2 linked regions of the Rhodobacter capsulatus SB 1003 genome follow. The protein of the gene in region 1 interacts with the protein of each later gene in a pairwise test. Links are inferred from orthologs where the notes say so. Each region holds a gene or a part of one and is shown in the gene's direction. Other genes may lie near its edges.

Evidence for each region.
Region 2: the proteins of secG (region 1) and secA interact in binary tests that used the Escherichia coli proteins (3 or more experiments, as listed by UniProt). The link is inferred for Rhodobacter capsulatus SB 1003 from one-to-one orthologs.

The regions. Positions count from the first base shown.
Region 1 is NC_014034.1:806,364-822,392, reverse strand. Bases 1-2,778 are described here. They hold secG (preprotein translocase subunit SecG), read left to right. Parts: upstream 1-1,056; coding sequence 1,057-1,500; downstream 1,501-2,778. Other genes in these bases: RCAP_RS03760 (CTP synthase), read left to right, coding at 1,651-2,778; RCAP_RS03770 (adenylosuccinate synthase), read right to left, coding at 1-881. In the rest of the region: more of RCAP_RS03760, read left to right, coding at 2,779-3,294; RCAP_RS03755 (LysR family transcriptional regulator), read right to left, coding at 3,644-4,591; polyhydroxyalkanoate synthesis repressor PhaR, read right to left, coding at 4,751-5,293; RCAP_RS03745 (phasin family protein), read right to left, coding at 5,430-5,876; RCAP_RS03740 (class I poly(R)-hydroxyalkanoic acid synthase), read right to left, coding at 6,069-7,862; phaZ (polyhydroxyalkanoate depolymerase), read left to right, coding at 7,954-9,222; RCAP_RS03730 (F0F1 ATP synthase subunit B), read right to left, coding at 9,355-9,912; RCAP_RS03725 (F0F1 ATP synthase subunit B'), read right to left, coding at 9,917-10,477; RCAP_RS03720 (F0F1 ATP synthase subunit C), read right to left, coding at 10,551-10,787; RCAP_RS03715 (F0F1 ATP synthase subunit A), read right to left, coding at 10,858-11,634; RCAP_RS03710 (AtpZ/AtpI family protein), read right to left, coding at 11,637-11,981; RCAP_RS03705 (ArsR/SmtB family transcription factor), read left to right, coding at 12,194-12,541; RCAP_RS03700 (urea carboxylase-associated family protein), read right to left, coding at 12,567-13,439; RCAP_RS19505 (hypothetical protein), read right to left, coding at 13,534-13,698; RCAP_RS03695 (succinate dehydrogenase iron-sulfur subunit), read right to left, coding at 13,854-14,633; and more genes. UniProt on the Escherichia coli protein: Subunit of the protein translocation channel SecYEG. Overexpression of some hybrid proteins has been thought to jam the protein secretion apparatus resulting in cell death; while this may be true it also results in FtsH-mediated degradation of SecY.
Region 2 is NC_014034.1:253,990-259,631, forward strand. Bases 1-3,277 are described here. They hold secA (preprotein translocase subunit SecA), read left to right. Parts: upstream 1-362; coding sequence 363-3,077; downstream 3,078-3,277. Other genes in these bases: RCAP_RS01135 (peptidylprolyl isomerase), read right to left, coding at 1-179; RCAP_RS01145 (hypothetical protein), read left to right, coding at 3,276-3,277. Outside these bases: more of RCAP_RS01145, read left to right, coding at 3,278-4,196; RadC family protein, read right to left, coding at 4,193-4,957; molecular chaperone DnaJ, read right to left, coding at 5,062-5,642. UniProt on the Escherichia coli protein: Required for protein export, interacts with the SecYEG preprotein conducting channel.

The DNA.
Region 1 (16,029 bases):
CCGCGCGTGCCCAGACGCTCGCCGTCGTCGTCTTTCAGCTCGGTCGGGAACGGGCCCTCGCCCACCCGGGTGGTATAGGCCTTGACGATGCCAAGCGAATAATCGACCGCATTCGGCCCGAGGCCGACGCCCGTCGCCGCCTGCCCCGCGATCACGTTCGAGGAGGTGACAAAGGGATAGGTGCCGAAGTCGATGTCGAGCAGAGAGCCCTGCGCGCCTTCGAACAGGATCCGCTTGCCCGCCTTGCGCAGCTCGGTCAGGACCTTCCAGACCGGTTTCGCATATTGCAGGATCTCGGGGGCGATGGCGCGCAGATCGGCCAGCACGGCGTCACGATCGATCGGGCCAAGGCCCAGCCCGGCGCGCAGCGCGTTGTGATGGACAAGCGCGCGATCGACGCGCAGCTGCAGCGTCTCGTCATCGGCCAGATCGGCGACACGGATGACCCGACGGCCGACCTTGTCTTCGTAGCAGGGGCCGATGCCGCGGCCGGTGGTGCCGATCTTCGCCACCGCGGCATGGGCTTCGCGCGCACGGTCCAGCTCGCCGTGGAACGGCATGATCAGGGGGGTGTTTTCCGCGATCATCAGATTGTCGGGATTGATCTCGACGCCCTGTTCGCGGATCGCCGCCACTTCCTTGACCAGATGCCAGGGGTCCAGCACGACGCCGTTGCCGATCACCGAAAGCTTGCCGCCGCGCACGACGCCCGAGGGCAGCGCGTTCAGCTTGTAGACCTTGCCGCCGATGACGAGCGTGTGGCCCGCATTGTGGCCGCCCTGAAAGCGGGCGATGACGTCGGCCCGTTCACTGAGCCAGTCGACGATCTTGCCCTTGCCTTCGTCGCCCCATTGGGCGCCGACAACCACCACGTTGGCCATTCGCATTCTCCGCAGGTCTGAAACCGCGCGACATATAGCGGGGTGAACGCCCGGGGGAAACCGATTTTTCGCCGCAAGGACGCCGCCCGGCCCGGCAGCGGCAGAAAACCGGGTTGCGCGCCGTGGCCCAAGCGCCTAGATAGGCGCGTCGATTGAACAAAGGCGCGCCTCCCTCATGGAAAACGTCCAAAACGTCATCCTCGTCGTCCACCTCGTGCTGGCGCTCCTCCTGATCGGGGTGGTGCTGCTGCAGCGCTCGGAAGGTGGCGGCCTTGGCATGGGCGGGGGTGGCGGTGGCGGCGTGATGACCGGGCGGCAGGCGGCGAATGCGCTGACCAAGCTGACCTGGATCTTTGCCATCGGCTTTCTGGCGACCTCGATCACGCTGACGGTTTTCTCGGCCCGCGCGGGCAAGGAGGCCTCGGTCGTCGACACCACCCCGGCCGAGGCGCCCGCCGCGCCCGGCAGCACCGGGACCTCGCCGCTGATCTCGGCGCCGCCGCCCTCGACCGACGAGCCGGTCGTGCCGCCGGTCACGCCGCCCGCGGCCACCGAGGCCCCGGCCGAAGCGCCCGCGGCGACCGAAACGCCGGCGCCGGAGGCGCCCGCCTCGAACTGAGCCCACTATAACTGGGACTTCGGCTCTTAGTTTACTCCAAGTCTTGCGGTCTGGTTGCGGGCAGGCTGCGAATCGTGTATCAGTCAAATCCCGTGGTTCCGGTCGATCCCGACCGGAACAAGCCTTTCTTTTGCTTGTCACGGGGGTCTCATGGCGCGTTATGTCTTCATCACCGGGGGCGTGGTTTCCTCGCTGGGCAAGGGCTTGGCTTCGGCCGCCCTCGGCGCCCTTCTGCAGGCCCGCGGCTTTTCGGTGCGGCTGCGCAAGCTCGACCCTTACCTGAACGTCGATCCGGGCACGATGAGCCCCTTCGAACACGGCGAGGTTTTCGTCACCGATGACGGCGCCGAGACCGACCTTGATCTGGGCCATTACGAACGCTTCACCGGCGTCAGCGCCCGCAAGACGGATTCGGTGTCGTCCGGGCGGATCTATTCGAACGTGCTGGAGAAAGAGCGCCGCGGCGCCTACCTGGGCAAGACGATCCAGGTGATCCCGCACGTCACAAATGAAATCAAGGACTTCATTGCCGTGGGCGATGACGAGGTCGATTTCATGCTGTGCGAGATCGGCGGCACGGTGGGTGACATCGAGGGCCTGCCCTTCTTCGAAGCGATCCGGCAATTCGCCCAGGAACGCCCGCGCGGGCAGTGCATCTTCATGCACCTGACGCTGCTGCCCTATCTGGCGGCCTCGGGCGAATTGAAGACGAAGCCGACGCAGCATTCGGTCAAGGAGCTGCGCTCGATCGGGTTGCAGCCCGACGTGCTGGTGTGCCGCTCGGAACATCCGATCCCGGACAAGGAACGCGCGAAGATCGCGCTTTTCTGCAACGTGCGGCCCGACAGCGTGATCCCGGCCTATGACCTGCGCTCGATCTACGAGGCGCCCTTGGCCTATCACCGCGCCGGGCTGGATCAGGCGGTCTTGAACGCCTTTGGCATCTCGCCCGCGCCGCGGCCCGACATGAGCCGCTGGGAAGATGTGATGGACCGGCTGACCCATGCCGAGGGCGAGGTCCGCGTTGCCATCGTCGGCAAATATGTGCAGCTCGAGGACGCCTACAAGTCGATCGCCGAGGCGTTGACCCATGGCGGCATGGCGAACCGGGTGCGGGTGAAGGCGGAATGGATCGACGCCGAGATCTTCGAACGCGAAGACCCGGCGCCGCATCTGGAGCCTTTCCACGCCATTCTGGTGCCCGGCGGCTTTGGCGAACGCGGCACCGAGGGCAAGATCCGCGCCGCGCAATTCGCCCGCGAAAAGGGCGTGCCCTATCTCGGCATCTGTCTGGGCATGCAGATGGCGGTCATTGAGGCCGCGCGGAACATGGCGGGGCTGGCCAATGCGGGCTCCGAGGAATTCGACCATGAGGCAGGCGAAAAGCGTTTCACGCCCGTGGTTTACCACCTCAAGGAATGGGTGCAGGGCAACCACCGGGTGGAGCGGAAGCTGACCGACGACAAGGGCGGCACGATGCGTCTGGGCGCCTATTCGGCGCAGCTGACGGCGGGCTCGAAAGTGGCCGAGGTTTACGGCAAGACCGAAATCGAGGAACGCCACCGCCACCGCTACGAGGTCGACATCACTTATCGCGAAGCGCTGGAAAACTGCGGTCTGGTGTTCTCGGGGATGAGCCCGGACGGCCGTCTGCCCGAGATCGTCGAGCACAAGGACCATCCCTGGTTCATCGGCGTGCAGTTCCACCCGGAGCTGAAGTCGAAACCCTTCGCGCCGCATCCGCTGTTTGCCGGTTTCGTGAAAGCGGCGCTGGCGCAAAGCCGTCTGGTCTGAAACGGTTGCGCCCGCTGTCGCGGGCGCCCCAACAGGGGGGCGCTGCCCCCCTCGCGGGTGCGCCGCTCACCCCCCGGGATATTTGCCGCAAGGTAAAAGGCAAAGGCCAGTCTCGACCGGCTTGGCGACGGGTTCGGGCACAGTCCAGGCGGGAACGCGATGAGGCTCCAGGGTGAAACACTGGGTTCCCCCTCCTGCCCCGGGCCCGAGCCGGGCTTTCCCCGTGGCACAGCGCGCCGCAGCCCTCCCCTTTCACCTTGCGGCAAATATCCTCGGGGGGTGAATGCTCCGCAGGAGCAGAGGGGGGCGGAAAGCCCCCCTTTCGGGGCGACCGCGCAGGCGGGCGCACTCATTCGACGCGCAGCGATGCCGCGAGCCAGGGCGCCTCGGCCAGAGCCGGCGCCACGATCCGCTCGGCAAGAAGGCCGCGCAGCCGCTGCGCCACCGCGCCGGGCAGATCCCCCATCGTGCTCGCCCGCGCGCTCAGCACGATGCGGCGGCTCATCCCCGGCCCCCGCAGCGGCGCCAGCGCCACCCCCGCCCGCTTGCCATGCAAAACCCCGGACGGCGTCAGGATCGACCAGCCCTGCCCCGCCGCCACCATCGCCAGGATCGCCGGGGTGCTGTCGATCTCGAAGCGATGCCCGGGGCTCTCGCCGATCCGGCCCAGATAGGCGGCGATCTGCTGCCCCATCAGCGTGCGGCGCGAATAATGCAAAAGCGGCAGATCGGCCCCCACCAGACCCTCCGGCCAGACCGCGATCAGCGGTTCCGAGAGCAGCGGATGCCGCTCCACCCCCTCCTGCGCCGCCTCGATCTCGGCCGCCACCACCATGTCCAGTGCCCGCGCCTCCAGCTGCGCCGCCAGACGATGGCTCGGCCCGGTCTCGAGCAGGAACCGGCAGGCGGTCAGTTCCGCCCCCATCCCCGCCAGCAAAAGCGGCGTCACCTCGGCCTCGAAATCCTCGATCATGCCCAGCCGGAAACTGCGCAAGCCCGCAGGATCGGCCAGGCCCACCCCGGCCCGGCCCCGCGCCAGCTCGTCCAGCATCGCCTCGGCATGGGGCAGAAAGGCCCGCCCCGCCGCCGTCAGCCCGAAGGGCCGCGCCGTGCGGTCGACCAGCTCCGCCCCCAGCGCGGCTTCCAGCGCCACGATCTGCTGACTGACCGCCGAGGCCGAGACCCCCAGCCGCCGCGCCGCCGCGGTGATCGCCCCCTCTTCGGCCGTCGCCACCAGCATCTCGACCGCCCAGAGGCTGACCTTCTCGCCCCGCCCTTTTGCCTTGCCCGTCATCATCGCTCCCTGTCGGGGCCGGACTGCCGCTCCGAAGCCTGCCTTGGCACGCCCGGGCCAAGGCCCCCTCGGTTTCAGGAAATACGGCCAGAGCTTCGGGCCGGGGGTCTCGGGGGCATGCCCCCGAGCGGGGGGTCCGGGGGGCAGCGCCCCCCGGCCTGCTTACAGTTTCGACAGTTTCGACTGCAATTCGGCAAGCTGCTTCTTGATCGCGTCAAGCTCCTCGCGCCCGCCCGCGCCCTCGCCGCCCGCCTCGGGCGCGGTGCCGACCGCCGCGCCCCAGCCCGACATCAACGTCTTCAGGAAGGCCTCCTGCTGGCGCTGCAGCGCCTCGAAGCCGGGCACCGGCGGGAAGGTGGCGAAATTCTCCATCATCTTCGACTGGCCCTCGCGCAGCATCTCGAAGCTCGCGGCCAGGAATTGCGGCACCACCGATTGCGCCTGCGTCGTGTAGCTGCGCACCAGATCGGTCAGCACATCCACCGGCAGCACGTTTTCGCCCCGGCTTTCATGTTCGGCGATGATCTGCAGCAGATATTGCCGCGTCAGGTCGTCGCCCGATTTCAGGTCGACGATCTGCACCTCGCGCCCCTGCCGGATGAAGGAGGCGATATCCTCGAGCGTGACATAATCGCTCGTCTCGGTGTTATAAAGCCGCCGGCTCGCATAGCGCTTGATCAGCAAGGGCTTCGCCTCTTCGGCCATGGTCTCTCCTCCCGTGGTTTTTTGGCGCTGCAGCAATGTTTAGGCTGCGCCGCGGCAAAAGCAACAAAAGAAAAGGGCGCACCGAAGTGCGCCCATGGTCAACCCGGCAGGGAGGAGGAAACCGGGCCGATCCGGTTCACTTCGCGGCGACGGTCTTTTTCGCCGCGGCGGTGACTTCCTCGGTCGCCTTCTTGACGGCGGCGGTGGTTTCCTCGGTCATTTCCTTGCCCGCGGCCAGCATCAGCTCGACCGTGTCCATCTGCACCTTCTTCGCCACTTCGGCAAAGGCGGCGAGGTTTTCGGTCGCCATCTCGACCGAGGCCGAGGCGAAGTCGCTCATGACCTTGGCGTAATCGGCCGGTTCGGCTTTCGACGCGGTCAGCGCGCCGACTTTCGCCAGCGAGTCCTTGGCCCATTTCGCCGAGATGTCGGTCGATTTTTCCGCCGCGTCGATGGCGACCTTGGCCATCTTTTCGGTCAGCACGGTCTGCGCCTTGAACGCATCCTGCATCTTCGACATGTCCATCGGCACCGAGGCCATCATGTCCTGCATCATCTTGGTGAAATCCTGGGTCTTGGCCATTTCAGTCGCTCCGGTCAGAGGGCCCATCGAGGCGGCGGGGCCCGTTCGCTTGACTCAGATATAAATGCTGCAGTGCAGCATTGCAAGGGAAATTTTCTGCGTCGCAGCGCATAATTCGCGTTCAGGTTGATCTGCGTCATGGAGAATCGGCTTGAAAAAGGGGGCCGAAGCCCCCTCTCCGCCGCGCCGGAGCTAAAGCACCACAACCTCCGAGACATAGGTGCCGGGGGCCGGGGCCAGCGGCGGATGCGTCGCGTCGCCCGGGGCCCGCGCGGGGATCTTCTTGCCCGAATGCCCGGCCAGCCATTCCCCCCAGCGCGGCCACCAGCTGCCCTTCGTGTAGGTGGCCTGCGCCTTCCAGACCTGATGATCGGCAATCGGCGCCGCAGAGGTGTAATGGCCGTATTTGTCCTTGCTCGGCGGGTTCACGATCCCGGCGATATGGCCCGATTCCGTCAGGATGAAGGTCTTGTCGGTCGATCCCATCTGCGCCACGCCGTTGAAGCTGACGATCCAGGGCGCGATATGGTCGGTCTCGCAGGCGATGGCGCAGAGCGGCACCTTGACCCCCGAGACATGCAGCCGCTCGCCCATCAGCTCGAAGCCCTCGGTGGTGAAGGCATCGGCCTGACAGAGCCCGCGCAGATATTCCATCGCCATCTTGCCCGGCAGGTTGGTGCTGTCGCCGTTCCAGTAAAGCAAGTCGAAGGCGGGCGGCGATTCGCCCATCATGTAGCTGCGGATCGCGGGCTGATAGATCAGGTCATTCGCCCGCAGATAGGAAAAGGTCCGCGTCATGTAATAGCTCGACAGAACGCCATCCAGCCGCACCTGCCGCTCGATCCCGTCGACGAAATCATCCTGCAGGAAGGGGGTGAATTCGCCCTGATCGGAAAAGTCGGTCAGCGTGGTGAAAAAGGTCGCCGATTTGATCGACTTGTCCTTGCGCTTTTCCAAGAGCGACAGGACCAGGCTCAGCGTCGTGCCCGCGATGCAATAGCCGACCGCATTCACCTGTTTCTCGCCGGTGATCGCCTTCACCTCCTCGATCGCGGCCAGATAGCCGTCGCGGACGTAATCCTCCATCCCCACATCGGCATAGGACCGGTCCGGGTTCTTCCAGCTGACGACGAACAGCGTGAAGCCCTGATCGACGATCCAGCGGATCAGGCTGTTTTGCGGTTTCAGATCCAGGATGTAGAACTTGTTGATCCAGGGCGGAAAGATGATCAGCGGGGTCTTGTGCACCTCGGGGGTGGTGGGCTCGTACTGGATGATCTCCATCAGCCGGTTGCGCCAGACCACCTGGCCTTTCGCCGTGCCGATGTTGTGCCCGACGCTGAAGGCGTTCTTGTCCGAAAGCGTGATCACCAGATCGCCGCGGTTCGCCTCGATGTCGCGCACGAGGTTTTCCAGCCCCCGCACCAGGCTTTCGCCCTCGGTCGCCACCGCCTTTTCCAGCGCATCCGGGTTCGTCGCCAGAAAATTCGTCGGCGCCATCATGTCGATGATCTGCTTGGAAAACATCTCCAGCCGGCGGCGATCGACCGGGTCCAGCCCCTCGATCTTCGACAGCGCTTCCTCGATCGAGCTCGAGGCGATCAGATATTGCTGCTTGATGAAGTTGAAATAGGGATGGCTGTCCCACAGCGGGTTGGAAAAGCGGCGGTCCTTCGGCCCCGGATCGGCGGGCGGCTTGAAGGTGCCCTGAGCAAAGGCATGGGTGGCGTCGATGTAATGCGTCATCGCCTGCGCCCAATAGCTGACCTGCGCCTCGAAGATCTTCGCCGGATTCGCCGTCATCTCGCGCAAAAGCGCGCTCGAAGAGGCGACGTAAAGATCCAGCCCCGGCCCCTCCAGCGCAGGATTGGGCGCGCGCTTTTGCGCAAAGGCTTCAACCATGCGTTGTGTAAGTGTCTCAATCCGCGCCAGATTGTCCCGCATTTGCTGCGATGCAGCAGATTCGACCTTTTCAGGCGTTGTCATAACGAAATTTCCTCCCTATCCTTTATCCTGAAACATAACGTCCGCTTGCACGGGAACAAGCGACGATTGTGCGGTTTCTTGGGGAGTGCCGATGAAGGGCATGATGAGCTACGACCTGATGGAAACCATCAGGAACACCAATGAATGGATGGGCGCCTCGGCCCGTGCCATGGCCTCCTATCCGGTCTGGGGGCTGACGCCCCATCCGATGTTCAAGCTGATGTCGGCCTGGGGCCGGGTGACCGAACGCAGCTTCGCGCGCATGGTGATCAAGCCCGACTGGGGCATCCGCTCGATCCCCGCCGCCGATGGCAAGGACCACCTGATCGAGATCGAGACGCTGATCGACAAGCCCTTCGGCGCGCTCATCCACTTCAAGGTTCAGGGCCGGGCGCCGATGCCGCGACGCATCCTTCTGGTTGCGCCGATGTCGGGCCATTACGCGACGCTTCTGCGCTCCACCGTCGCCAGTCTTCTGCCCGATGCCGATGTTTACGTGACGGATTGGCACAATGCGCGGGACATTCCGGTCAGCGCGGGCAAGTTCGACATCGAGGATTACACGCTTTACCTCGTCGAATTCATGCGCCTGCTTGGCCCCGACATCAACGTGATCGCGGTCTGTCAGCCCGCGCCGCTGACGCTGGCCGCCACCGCCTATCTGGCCGAGGAAGAACCCGAGGCGCAGCCGCGCACGCTGACGCTGATCGGCGGGCCGATCGACCCCGATGCCGCCGCGACCGAGGTGACCGATTTCGGCCGCCGCGTCACCATGGGGCAGCTCGAACACATGGTGATCCAGCGCGTCGGCTTCAAATACAAGGGCGCCGGGCGGCTGGTCTATCCGGGGCTGATGCAGCTGGCCTCGTTCATCTCGATGAACATGGACAAGCACACCAAGGCCTTTTCCGACAAGATCCTGATGGAATCGAAGGGCGAAGGCTCGGAACACGACCATCACAACATCTTCTACGATGAATATCTGGCGGTGATGGACATGACCGCGGAATTCTATCTGTCCACGGTGGAACGGATCTTCAAGGGGCTGGAAATCGCGCAGAACCGCTTCGAGGTCGAGGGCAAGCGCGTCGACATCGGCAAGATCACCCGCGTCGCGGTGAAGACGGTCGAGGGCGCGAATGACGACATTTCCGCCCCCGGACAATGCGTGGCGGCGCTGCGGCTGTGCACCGGCCTGCCCGAGGACAAGAAGGCGCAGCATCTGGAGCCGGGCGCGGGCCATTACGGCATCTTCGCGGGCTCGTCCTGGCGCAACAACATCCGGCCGCTGGTGCTGAATTTCATCGACGCCAATGCGGGAACGCCGAAAGCGACCGTGACCGCGATCCGCGCGGTCTGAGCAATCTGCCCCGTTCAATGCGAAACGCGCGCCTTCGGGCGCGCGTTTTCTTTTGCCCTGCCCCGTTGCAACACGGCCAAAAGCAAAAACCCGGCCGCAAGGCCGGGTTTTCGATCTGGTCTGGAACGCGGCTCAGTTCAGCCGGGTTTCCACTTCCGTGATGGCCGCGTCGATCATGCCCGACTTGTCGGAGGCCGACATCTGGTTCGCCAGAACCTCGGCCGCGGCGGCAACCGCCACCTGCACGGCCCGATCCTTGACGTCCTTCAGCGCAGCGGCTTCCGCCGAGGCGATCCGGTCTTCGGCGCCCTTCAGGCGGCGCGCGATGGCCTCCTTCAGGTCGGCCTTGGCCTGCTCGGCCGCCAGTTGCGCATCGCGCTTGGCCGCGGCGACGATCTCGTCGGCCTGACCCTGCACTTCGCGCGCCTTGCGCTCGTAGCTCGCCAGGATCTTCTGCGCTTCGTCGCGCAGCGCCTTGGCCTCGTCCAGATCCGCCTTGATGCCCTCGGCACGCTTGTCGAGCATGCCCAGCAACATCGAGGGAACCTTGAACTTGATCAGCACGCCGACAAAGATCAGGAACGCGACGAGGATCACGAAATGCGCGTTGCGCAGCGAGACGAACGGGCCTTCGGATGCGAAAGCCGGGTTCGCCGCCAGAGCAACAAGCAGGAACGTCAGTTTCTTCATCGCCTTACCCCTTCACCCGCTGCCCCACGGCCGCGTTCAGCGCGCCCATGTCGGCCTTGCCGCCCAGCGCCGTGACGATGGCCGTGGCCGTGTCGGTGGCGACGATCTGCACCGCCTCCAGCGCCCCGGCGCGGATCTCGGCGATCTTCACCTCGGATTGCGCGACGCGGGCCGCGATATCCGCATCGGCTTTCGCCGTGGCGGCATCGAGGTCCTTTTGAATCACCGCACGGGTCTCGGCGATGATCTTTTGCGCCTGCGCGCGGGCATCGGCCAGCGCCTTGGCATAGGCCGCTTCCGCGTCCTTGGCCTTCAGCTTGTACTGTTCCGCCGCCGCAAGATCGCCCGAGATGGTCCCGGCACGATCGGCCAGAATCGCCGCGATGCGCGGAATGGCGATGTTCTTGAGCAGCCAGTAGATGGCGCCCAGAGCCAACAGCAGCCAGAAGATCTGGTTCGGGAAGGTCGAGAAGTCGAGCTGCGGCATCCCGCCCTTTTCCGCAGCCTCGGCAGCGTGTCCGGCGACAGCAGCAGCGGCCTCGACCGCGTTTGTTTCGTTTGCCATGTCGTCCCCCTGGACCCTTCAGTTACCGGGTGGGTGCGAACACCCACCCGACCGCAAGGTTGCTCAGCAGGGATCAGACGGCGAACATCAGCAGAAGCGCGACGAGGAACGAGAAGATCCCCAGCGCTTCGGCGAACGCGATACCGATGAACATGGTGGCGGTTTGCGAAGCGGCCGCCGAGGGGTTGCGCAGCGCGCCCGAGATGAAGTTGCCGACGACGTGGCCCACACCGACGGCGGCGCCGCCCATGCCGGTGCACGCAAGACCAGCACCGATGTAGGCACCCATTTGAACGATATCGCCTTCCATGATGGACACTCCTTGAGGTTGGAATTGGCTGAATTGAGGTTGTGACGGGGACCTGTCTGCGGTCCGGGCCTCAGTGGCCCGGATGCAGCGCGTCTTTCAGATAGACGCAGGTCAGGATGGTGAAGACATAGGCCTGCACGAAGGCCACGAGGATTTCGAGCGCATACATCGCGACGATCGCCAGCACCGAGAGCGGGGTCACGATCACGCCGACGAAGGAGAACAGGATCAGCGGCGCGAAGGCGGCAAAGACTTCCATCACCGCGTGGCCGGCCATCATGTTGCCCGCAAGCCGGATGGAGTGGCTCACCGGACGCACGAAGTAGGAGATCACCTCGATCACGGCCAGGATCGGGCGCAGCGGCAGCGGCGCGGCCGAGACCCAGAACAGGTTCAGGAAGTGGCTGCCGTGCTTCATGAAGCCCAGCGCGGTGACGCCGATGAACACGCCCATCGCCATCACGCCGGTCACCGCGATATGCGAGGTGGGGGTGAAGGCCATCGGGATCAGGCCAAGGAAGTTCGAGAACAGGATGAACAGGAACAGCGTGAAGATATAGGGGAAGTAGACCAGCCCGTCCTTGCCCGCGACATCCTCGACCATCTTGTGGATGAAGCCGTAGGTCAGCTCGGCGAGCGACTGGATGCGGCCCGGCACGATGGCGCGGCGCAAGGTGCCCACGACCATCAGCAGCGCGATCATCAGAACGCCGATCGCCATCCACAGGGTCGAGTTCGTCGGCACGAAGAACTCGAACCAACGGATCGCCTCGCCGTCGAACATCGAGTGAATCTTGAACGGTTCCATCGGGTGGAACACAAGGCCGGTGCCAGCTTCTTCTGCCACGACTATTTCCCCTCTTTGCCAGCTGCGGCCGCAGCTGCCTGTGCCTTTGTCAAGTCCGCGGCCGAGCGAAGCATCACCTTCACCCCCGCCGCGAGACCGAGGAAGACGAAGATCAGCATCAGGAAGGGCTGCGTGCCAAAGACGGCATCCAGCCCGTATCCGATGCCGAAGCCGATCCCCAGCCCCGAAACCAGTTCGATGACCATCCGCCAGGCCATGTCGGCCATGCGCAGATCGCCATCCGCTGCGCGTTTGGGCGCCTCCTCGGTCTTCTTCAGTTGCGAAAGCCGTTTCTCAAGCGCCGCCAGACGCTCGGGATCAGGTTCTCCGCCAACTTCCTCCGACATGGATGCTCCCCGCAGGTTGAGGCCGTGTGTAACGACGCAAGCCCGATGAGTCAACGCCGTTGACAGAGTCTTTCCGAACGCGCAAGTCCTTGTTTTCATTTTCGTTTGCGCAATCAGCCGCGGGTCGGGCGGGGGGTTTTCGCATGCGCCGGGCCAAAGTCATATTCAACCGATCGGTTGACGTTTTGCCGCAGGATGCGCAAAGGTGGCGCATGGACCTTTCCGCCGCCGCCCGCCTTGATGCCGTCTTTGCCGCGCTCGCCGACCCGACGCGGCGGGCGATCCTGACCATGCTGCTGGAAGACGACATGGCGGTGACCGATGTCGCCGCGCCGTTTCAGATGTCGCTTGCCGCGATTTCGAAACATCTGACGATCCTCGCCGAAGCCGGGCTGATCAGCCAGGAAAAGCGCGGCCGGGTGAAATGGTGCAAGCTCGAGCCCGCGGCGATGGAAGGCGCGATCGTCTGGATCCAGAGCTTCGGCGCCTTCGAGCCGCTGGATCTGGATGCGTTCGAGCGCTTTCTGGAAACCGAGCTGCAGGGGCCGCAAGCGGAGTAAGGGGGGCAGCGCCCCCCTGCCCGGCTCAGTCCAGATCGCAGCCGTGGGTCCGGTCATAGCCGTTTTGCGCGGGCGAGACCCAGCCCTCGGGCCGGTCCTGCGGCCGATAGATCTCGATCTTGAGCGGGTAACAGGCCGCCGCATCCGAGGAATGTTCCGAGGAACAATCGCCGCCCGGGCAGGCCGAGAGCGCGCCGCCCAGATCGATCTCGGCGAAGAATTCCAGATAATCGCCCGGCCGCACCGGCGACGCCTTCATGAAATACTGGCCGGTGTCGCGGGTGAAGCCGGTGCACATGAAGACATTCAGCACGTCATGGACATGGAATTCGCAGGCATGTTTCATCAGCCCGGTTTCCTCGGCCAGCGCGCGGGTCAGGTTCGAATGGCAGCAATGGTGGTAAGTCTCGCCGCCCGAGAGCAGGTGATGCGTATAGGGATCGCAGCGGGTGCCGATCACGTCATGCACCGAGCCGCCATGTTCGTCGATGCCATACCAGTCCAGCGTGTCCTCGGTGATCGTCGCCATCGGCCGCAAGTACGGGATCGAGGACCAGAGCTGATCGCCGGTCGACAGATGCGTGCCATGCAGCGCGCGGGTCTTGCCGGAATAGAAGCGCTCGTTCAGATCCTTTAGCGACCAGAGGTTGAGGTCACCGACCTGCGGACCGTCGATCGAGACGATGCGGAAGAAGCAGCCCGCGGGCACTTCAAAGAATTTCGCCTCGCGCGCCGGGACGATCACCTCGTCGATCTTCGTCCAGCCCGCGCGGGCGGCGCGCAGCGCGGCCAGATCGGGGCGTGGCAGGGTCTCGACCGGGTAGCAGATCACCGGCTTGATCGCGCGGCGGGCGGCGGCATCGGCGGGCGGGGCATGGTCGGGATGGGTCGGTTTCACGGGGCGCGGTCTCCTTTGCGCCAGTCTCGCCCGGCTTTGGCGCAAAAGAAAAGCCCCCGCCGACGGGCAGGGGCGCTTTCGCGACAAATCGGGCTCAGGCCGCGTAATATTCGAACATCTGGTCGAGTTCGGTTTCCTCGATCAAATCCGCCTTGCCGCGGGCGGGCGTGTAATAGGCGTAAGCCTCGGCCAGAATCCTCAGCGCTTCGGCGGCTTTTTCCTGCTCGGATTTCTTCCGGAAGGTGACGATTTTCGACATGGCTTGCTCCTGTGGGTGCGTGGTCTCCCCTGCGACAAACTATCCCATGCCCGCCGCGGCCGACAGCGAAAATGCTGCAACTGCGATATGCAATTTCCGCAACGCAGCAAAAAGGCCCCGGCAGTGCCGGGGCCTAGTGTCGAAGCAAAGCCGGATCAGACGTGCCGGCTGACCATCAGCCGCTTGATCTCGGCGATCGCCTTGGCCGGGTTCAGCCCCTTGGGGCAGGTCTTGGCGCAGTTCATGATCGTGTGGCAGCGATAAAGCTTGAACGGGTCTTCCAGCGCATCCAGACGCTCGGCCGTGGCCTCATCCCGGCTGTCGATGATCCAGCGATAGGCATGCAGCAGCGCCGCCGGGCCAAGGTAGCGGTCCGAGTTCCACCAGTAGCTCGGACACGAGGTCGAGCACGACGCGCACATCACGCATTCATAAAGACCGTCCAGCTTCTTGCGATCCTCGATCGACTGCAGCCATTCTTTTTCCGGCTTGTTCGTCGTCGTCTGCAGGAAGGGCATGATCGAGGCATGCTGCGCGTAAAAGAGCGTCAGGTCCGGCACCAGATCCTTGACCACCGGCATATGCGGCAGCGGATAGATGCGCACGTCGCCCTTGATCTCGTCGAGGCCATAGATGCAGGCCAGCGTGTTGATGCCGTCGATGTTCATCGCACAAGACCCACAGATCCCCTCGCGGCAGGAGCGGCGGAAGGTCAGCGTCGGGTCGATCTCGTTCTTGATCTTCAGAAGCGCGTCCAGAACCATCGGCCCGCAGCGGTCCATGTCGAGGAAATAGGTGTCCACCCGCGGGTTTTCGCCGGTGTCCGGGTCCCAGCGGTAGATCTTGAACTTGCGCGTGTTCTTGGCACCCTCGGGCCGCGGCCAGGTCTTGCCGACGCGGATCTTGGAGTTTTTCGGAAGCGTGAACTGAACCATTGGGCGTCCTTTCAGTGCGAAGCGGACCGGGCCGGGGGCGGCTCGGCCAAGTCGAGAAGCTCATCGGGGGTGGAAATCTGCTCGATGAGGCGGATGAGATTGGGCAGCGCCTGGGTGACCGGGGCGGCCTGGGCCAAAAGCCAGCGCAGGGCATCGTCCAGCACGGCCGCGCGCCAGGCGTCGTGGTTCCAGTGCCGGGCGAGCGGCACGCCCAGATCGGCGAAGGCGGCGAAAAGCGCGGGCAGATCGTAGAAGGTCGCGTAAAGATGGCGCAATTCGCGCGGGGTCGTGTGTTCGGGGCCGCGGAACCGGCCCGAGACGGTCAGATGCGCCGCGACGACATCATGGCTGCGCAGGCTGCGGCAGCGCGGCGTCAGCACCGCCGTCCAGGCATCCGGCCCGGTGCGACGGCGCAGGACGTGGATGTCCTGATCGAGACGGCCCAGCAGCTGGCGGCCATGCAGCGCCGAGCCCTCGGCAAAGACCAGCGCCTCGGCCCGGGCATAGACCTGCATCTGCGCCCGGATCGGCAGGGTTCCGGGGTCGATCACCGTCACGCCCAGCTGCGCCAGCAGCCCGGCCAGATAGGACTCGCCCAGATGGCCGCCGCGGCCCGTGGTCACCAGCCCGGCACGGCTGACATAGATCAGCGGCAGGCGCGGCCGCGACCCGAGCCCGTGGCGGGCGGGCAGCGCGTCGAGCAGGTCAAGATAGGCCGGATCGGGGGCGGTGCCGCCCAGCATCTCGCCCTGGGCGCAGACGCGCAATTCCGGCGCAAGGCTGGGTTCGGTGACGAAACGGGCGCGGCGCGCGGGCATCGTCAGCCAGTCGAACACCTGATGCACCCAGGGCGCCAGCGCCTCGGGCGGGGTGCCGGTGGGCAGGGTGAACAGCACCACATCCGTGTCGCGCTGGCTGACCGCAGGCAGAAGCCGGGTGATGTGTTCGGCCACCAGATGGCCGAATTCATGGCTGAGATAGCCGCCCCAAAGCGCCGGGCGGCGGAACTGCCGCACCGGCTTGCGCAGGGGCGGCGCGCTGTCGGCGGGACGGCCGGAATAGCAGAACCGGGCCGCGGTCTGACGCTCGAACTCGGGCCAGACCGGACCGCCCAGCGGCACATGTTCGCGCATGCGGGTGACCGGCATCACGGGGACATCGCGAAAGCACAGAAGCTCCATCATCCCCTCCCCCGCGGCACGGTGTAATAGGGGCGGCTGGGCCCCTGCCCCGCGCGGGCGCGGACGCAGCGGTCATAGGCCGCGCCGGGATCGCCGCCGCCGCTGCCCATTGTGAAGGTCAGCTTCACGCCGCTTTCGAAATCGCCGCCCGAGGTGACCCCCATCCGGCCTTCGCCGGAGAGGGGCGCTTTCGGGGCGACGCTTTCGGCGCAAAG
Region 2 (5,642 bases), 570 kb from region 1 along the record:
GGCAGGCTGTTGCGGACGGACACCATCATGCCCAGCGTGATCTCGGTGCCGTCGACCGTGGCGACGACGGTTTCCGGACCGGGGGTCTTGCCCCCTTTCGCGGCCTCCTCGGCCAGCGCCGGACCGGCCAGAAGCGCCATCACGGCGACAGACCCCAGAACGCGTGTGAAAATCGGCATCAAAGCCTCTCCCGCAGGGCCGCGGCACCCCGCGGCGTTGACACTCGGACGGCAGCCCCTTACATCGCCAAGGGTCCTGTGAAGGCCGTTTCGCCCTTATCCGCTTGCCGTTCTACGGGTGCGCGGCGGGTGCGACAAGACCGCATTTCACACGATTTGGTCAGACGAACCCGCGGAGAAAAAATGCTGGGCCTCGGTTACATTGGAAGAAAGCTCTTCGGCACGCCCAACGACCGCAAGGTCAAGCGGACGCGTCCGCTGGTGGCGAAGATCAACGCGCTGGAACCGGCCTTCGAAAAGCTCTCCGATGCCGAGATCGTGGCGAAAACCCGCGAGCTGCAGGCCCGCGCGCAGGCGGGCGAAAGCCTGGATGCGCTGCTGCCCGAAGCCTTTGCCAACTGCCGCGAAGCCGCCCGCCGGGCGCTTGGCCTGCGCGCCTTCGACACCCAGCTGATGGGCGGGATCTTCCTGCATCAGGGCAATATTTCCGAGATGAAGACGGGCGAGGGCAAGACCCTTGTCGCCACCTTCCCGGCCTATCTGAACGCGCTGGCGGGCAAGGGCGTGCATATCGTCACGGTGAACGATTATCTGGCCAAACGCGACTCGGAATGGATGGGCAAGGTCTATCGCCATCTGGGGCTGACCTGCGGCGTCGTCTATCCGTTCCAGCCCGATGATGAGAAACGCGCCGCCTATGCGGCCGACATCACCTATGCGACGAACAACGAGCTGGGCTTCGATTATCTGCGCGACAACATGAAGGCCTCGGTCGCGGAAATGTATCAGCGCGATCACTTCTTCGCCATCGTCGACGAGGTGGACAGCATCCTGATCGACGAGGCGCGGACGCCCCTGATCATCTCCGGCCCGTCGCAGGACCGGTCCGACATGTATCGCACGCTCGATGCCTATATCCCGTTCCTGACCGAAGAGCATTACAAGCTCGACGAGAAACAGCGCAACGCCACCTTCACCGAAGAGGGCAACGAGTTTCTGGAACAGAAGCTGCAGGCCGACGGCCTTCTGCCCGAGGGCCAGTCGCTTTACGACCCGGAAAGCACGACGATCGTGCACCACATCGGCCAGGCGCTTCGGGCGCACAAGCTGTTCTTCAAGGATCAGAACTATGTCGTCGCCGATGACGAGATCGTGCTGATCGACGAATTCACCGGCCGGATGATGAAGGGCCGCCGCCTGTCGGACGGTCTGCATCAGGCGATCGAGGCGAAGGAACGGGTGACGATCCAGCCCGAGAACGTCACGCTGGCCTCGGTGACCTTCCAGAACTACTTCCGGCTTTACGAGAAACTGGCGGGGATGACCGGGACCGCGGTGACCGAGGCCGAGGAATTCGGCGACATCTATCACCTTGGCGTCGTCGAAGTGCCGACGAACCGGCCGGTGGCGCGCAAGGACGAGCACGACCGCGTCTATCGCACCGCCAAGGAAAAATACGCCGCGGTGATCGAGGCGATCAAGACCGCGCATGCGATCGGCCAGCCGACGCTGGTCGGCACCACCTCGATCGAGAAATCCGAGATGCTCTCGGAGATGCTCAAGGCCGAGGGGCTGCCGCATAACGTGCTGAACGCGCGTCAGCACGAACAGGAGGCGCAGATCGTCGCCGATGCCGGGCGTCTGGGCGCGATCACCATCGCGACGAACATGGCCGGTCGCGGCACCGACATTCAGCTGGGCGGCAACGTCGAGATGAAGGTGCAAGAACAGATCGCCGCCAATCCCGACGCCGCCCCCGAAGAGATCCGCGCCCGGATCGAGGCGGAACATGCCGAGGAAAAGCAGAAGGTGATCGAGGCCGGGGGCCTGTTCGTTCTGGCCACCGAACGCCACGAAAGCCGCCGGATCGACAACCAGCTGCGCGGCCGCTCGGGCCGTCAGGGCGACCCGGGGCGGTCCTTGTTCTTCCTGTCGCTCGAAGACGATCTGATGCGCATCTTCGGCTCGGACCGGCTGGAAGGCGTGCTCTCGAAACTGGGCATGAAGGAAGGCGAGGCGATCGTGCACCCTTGGGTGAACAAGTCGCTGGAACGCGCCCAGGCCAAGGTCGAGGGCCGCAACTTCGACTGGCGCAAGCAGCTGCTGAAATTCGACGACGTGATGAACGACCAGCGCAAGGCGGTCTTTGGCCAGCGCCGCGAGATCATGGAAACCGACGAGATTTCCGAGATCGTCGCCGACATGCGCCAGCAGGTGATCGACGATCTGATCGACGAATTCGCGCCGCCGAAAAGCTATGTCGATCAATGGGATATCGAGGGGATGCGGGCAGCGTTCATCGATCATGCCGGGGTTGATCTGCCGCTGGCGGACTGGGCCGCCGAAGAGGGCGTCGACCAGGACGTTCTGCGCGAACGGGTGACGGCGGCGCTGGATGCGGTGATGGCGCAAAAGACCGAGGCCTTCGGCGCCGAGACGATGCGGGTGATCGAAAAGCAGATCCTGCTGCAGACGATCGACACGAAATGGCGCGAGCATCTGGTGACGCTCGAACATCTGCGCTCGGTCGTGGGCTTCCGCGGCTATGCGCAGCGTGATCCGCTGTCGGAATACAAGACCGAGTCGTTCCAGCTGTTCGAAAGCATGCTCGACAGTCTGCGCTACGAGGTGACGAAACGGCTGGGCCAGATCCGTCCGATGAGCGACGAGGAACGCGCCGAGATGCTGCGCCAGCAGGCCGCCGCCCTTGCCGCGGCCGAAGGCGCCGCCGATCCGGCCGCGGGCGCCGCACCGCAACCGGCGGCGCCTGTGGCGTTGGCCGCCGCGCCGGGATTTGTCGAATCGGATCCTTCGACCTGGGGCGAGCCCTCGCGCAATGACCCCTGCCCCTGCGGCTCGGGCGAGAAGTTCAAGCACTGCCACGGCCGTCTGGCCTGAAACAAAGGCGCTGAAATATGGCGCCGGTCCGGGGTGAACCCGGGCCGCCGTTTTTCATTATCCTGTTGATCTGGATATGTTTTTGTGGAAATTTCCGGCCGGGCGAAGGTTTCCGTTTCGGAAACTCTGCCGCAGTCCGGCCCAAGCTTTGCCGAGATCTGGCGTTAACCTTTTGGCAAGAAGCAGGAGGATCCGGGCATGAGACCGATTCACAAGATTGCCATGGTCTGCACCACCTTCGTTCTGGCGGCGGCCACCGGGCATGTCATGCAGACGGCTGCGCCCGAGGGCCCGCGCGCTGACCCCTCGCAGCCGGTGACGGCGGCGGTGATGCCGGGTGCCCGCGGACATCTGGCGGCGCCCGCGCTGTCCCTGCCGCGGCTGACGGTGCCGGTGATGCGCCGCCCGGCCGCCGAAGCCGCCCTTGGCCCGCTGCCGCAGGACATCGAAACCGCGCCGGGCGCCTGTGCCGCGCCACAGCTGCAGGCCGCGCTTGCCCCCGGCGCCTCGGTCCGGCTGACCGTCCTTGCGCCCTGCCACCCCGGCGCGCTGGCCGAGATCCGCCACGCGGGGCTGCGCCTGCCGGTCCGGCTTTCGGAGGACGGCGGCTGGAGCGGTCTGGTTCCGGCCTTTGCGGAACAGGCGCTGTTCCAGCTCGGCCTGCCGGGGGCCACGGCCACGGCGACGGTGACGCTTGCCGTGCCGACGCTGCCGACGGTCAACCGCATTGCGGTGATCCTGCCGCCCGCAAGCGGGGCAGAGCTGCATGGCTATGAATATGGCGCCGCGCCCGGCTCGATCGGTGATGTCTCGGCGGCGGCGCCGCGCGATGCCGAAACGCGCCTTGGCGGCTGGATCACCAGCTTCGGCCAGCCCGGCGCCGCGCAGGCGGTGCAGATCTATTCCGCCCCGGCCGCGATGGCGGACCTGAGTCTGGTGCTGGAGGCGCCGGTGACGCCGGAAAGCTGCGGCAAGGATCTGCAGGGCGCTGTCCTGCGCCCGGTTGGCACCCGCACCGAGCAGGTGCCGCTGTCGCTGGCCATGCCCGATTGCGGCGATGGCGAGGGCGCGGTGATGATGCCGCTGCCCGGCTTCCCGCTGGCCGTGGCGGCGAATTAAAGCAGCCCTTCGGCGCGAAAGCTGAGTTCCCGGCCCTTGCCGATCACCAGATGGTCATGCAGCACAAGCCCCAAGGCCTCGGCGGCATGGCGGATCTGGTCTGTCATCGCGATGTCGGCCTGCGACGGCGTCGGATCGCCCGAGGGGTGGTTGTGCACCAGAATCAGCGCCGAGGCATCCAGCTCCAGCGCCCGTTTCACCACCTCGCGCGGATAGACGGGCACATGGTCGACCGTGCCGCGGGCCTGTTCCTCGTCGGCAATCAGCAGGTTCTTGCGGTCCAGAAACAGCACCCGGAATTGCTCGGTCGGCCGATGCGCCATCGCGGTGTGGCAATAATCCAGCAAAGCCTGCCACGAGGACAGCACCGGCCGTTGCAAGACGCGTGACCGGGCCAGCCGTTGCGCCGCCGCTTCGACGATCTTCAATTCCTGCACCACGGCCTCGCCCACACCGGTCACCTCGGTCAGCCGCGCGGGGGGCGCCGCCAGCACATGGCCGAAACTGCCGAAGACATCGAGCAGCCGCCGCGCCAGGGGCTTCACATCCTGCCGCGGCAGGGCGCGAAACAGGATCAGTTCCAGAAGCTCGTAATCGGGCATGGCCTCGGCGCCGCCCGTGAGGAAGCGTTCCCGCAACCGCTTGCGGTGATCGGTGATGTAAGAGGGCAGCCGGTCGGAAGAGACGGCAACCGGCTGCGCCTCGTCAAGATCTCCGAAAAGCGTCGGCCCTTCGGCAAAGCTGGAGGTTCGGGGCTTCATCCCCCCAGCTTGCGCCGTCACGGTAAATAAATGGTTAACGTTTCTTCTTGGCTCAAAGACGCAAAAGGGCGCCCGCAGGCGCCCCCTTCTTCGTTTTCAGGCACTCAGCCCTTCATCCCGTCCCAGAAGCTTTTCACCTTCTGGAAGAAAGACGCCCCTTCCGGGTTGTTCTCGGCCTGGATGCGCTGGAATTCATCCAGCAGCTCCTTTTGCCGCGCGGTCAGGTTCACCGGGGTTTCGACGGCCAGTTCGATCACCATGTCGCCGATGCCGCCACCGCGCAGGGCAGGCATGCCCTTGCCGCGCAGACGCATCTGCCGACCGGATTGGCTGCCCACCGGCACCTTGACCTTGGACCGGCCGCCATCGATCGTCGGCACCTCGACCTCGCCACCAAGGGCCGCCGAGACCATGCTGACCGGCACCCGGCAGAACAGGTTCACCCCGTCGCGCTGGAAGATCGCATGTTCGCGGACCTCGATGAAGATATAAAGGTCGCCCGAAGGCCCGCCGCGCATCCCGGCCTCGCCCTCGCCCGCCAGACGGATCCGGGTGCCGGTCTCCACCCCCGCGGGGATGTTCACCGACAGCGTCCGTTCCTTCTCGATCCGGCCCGAACCATGACAGACGCGGCAGGGGTTTTTCACCACCTGACCCTGCCCGCCACAGGTGGGGCAGGTGCGTT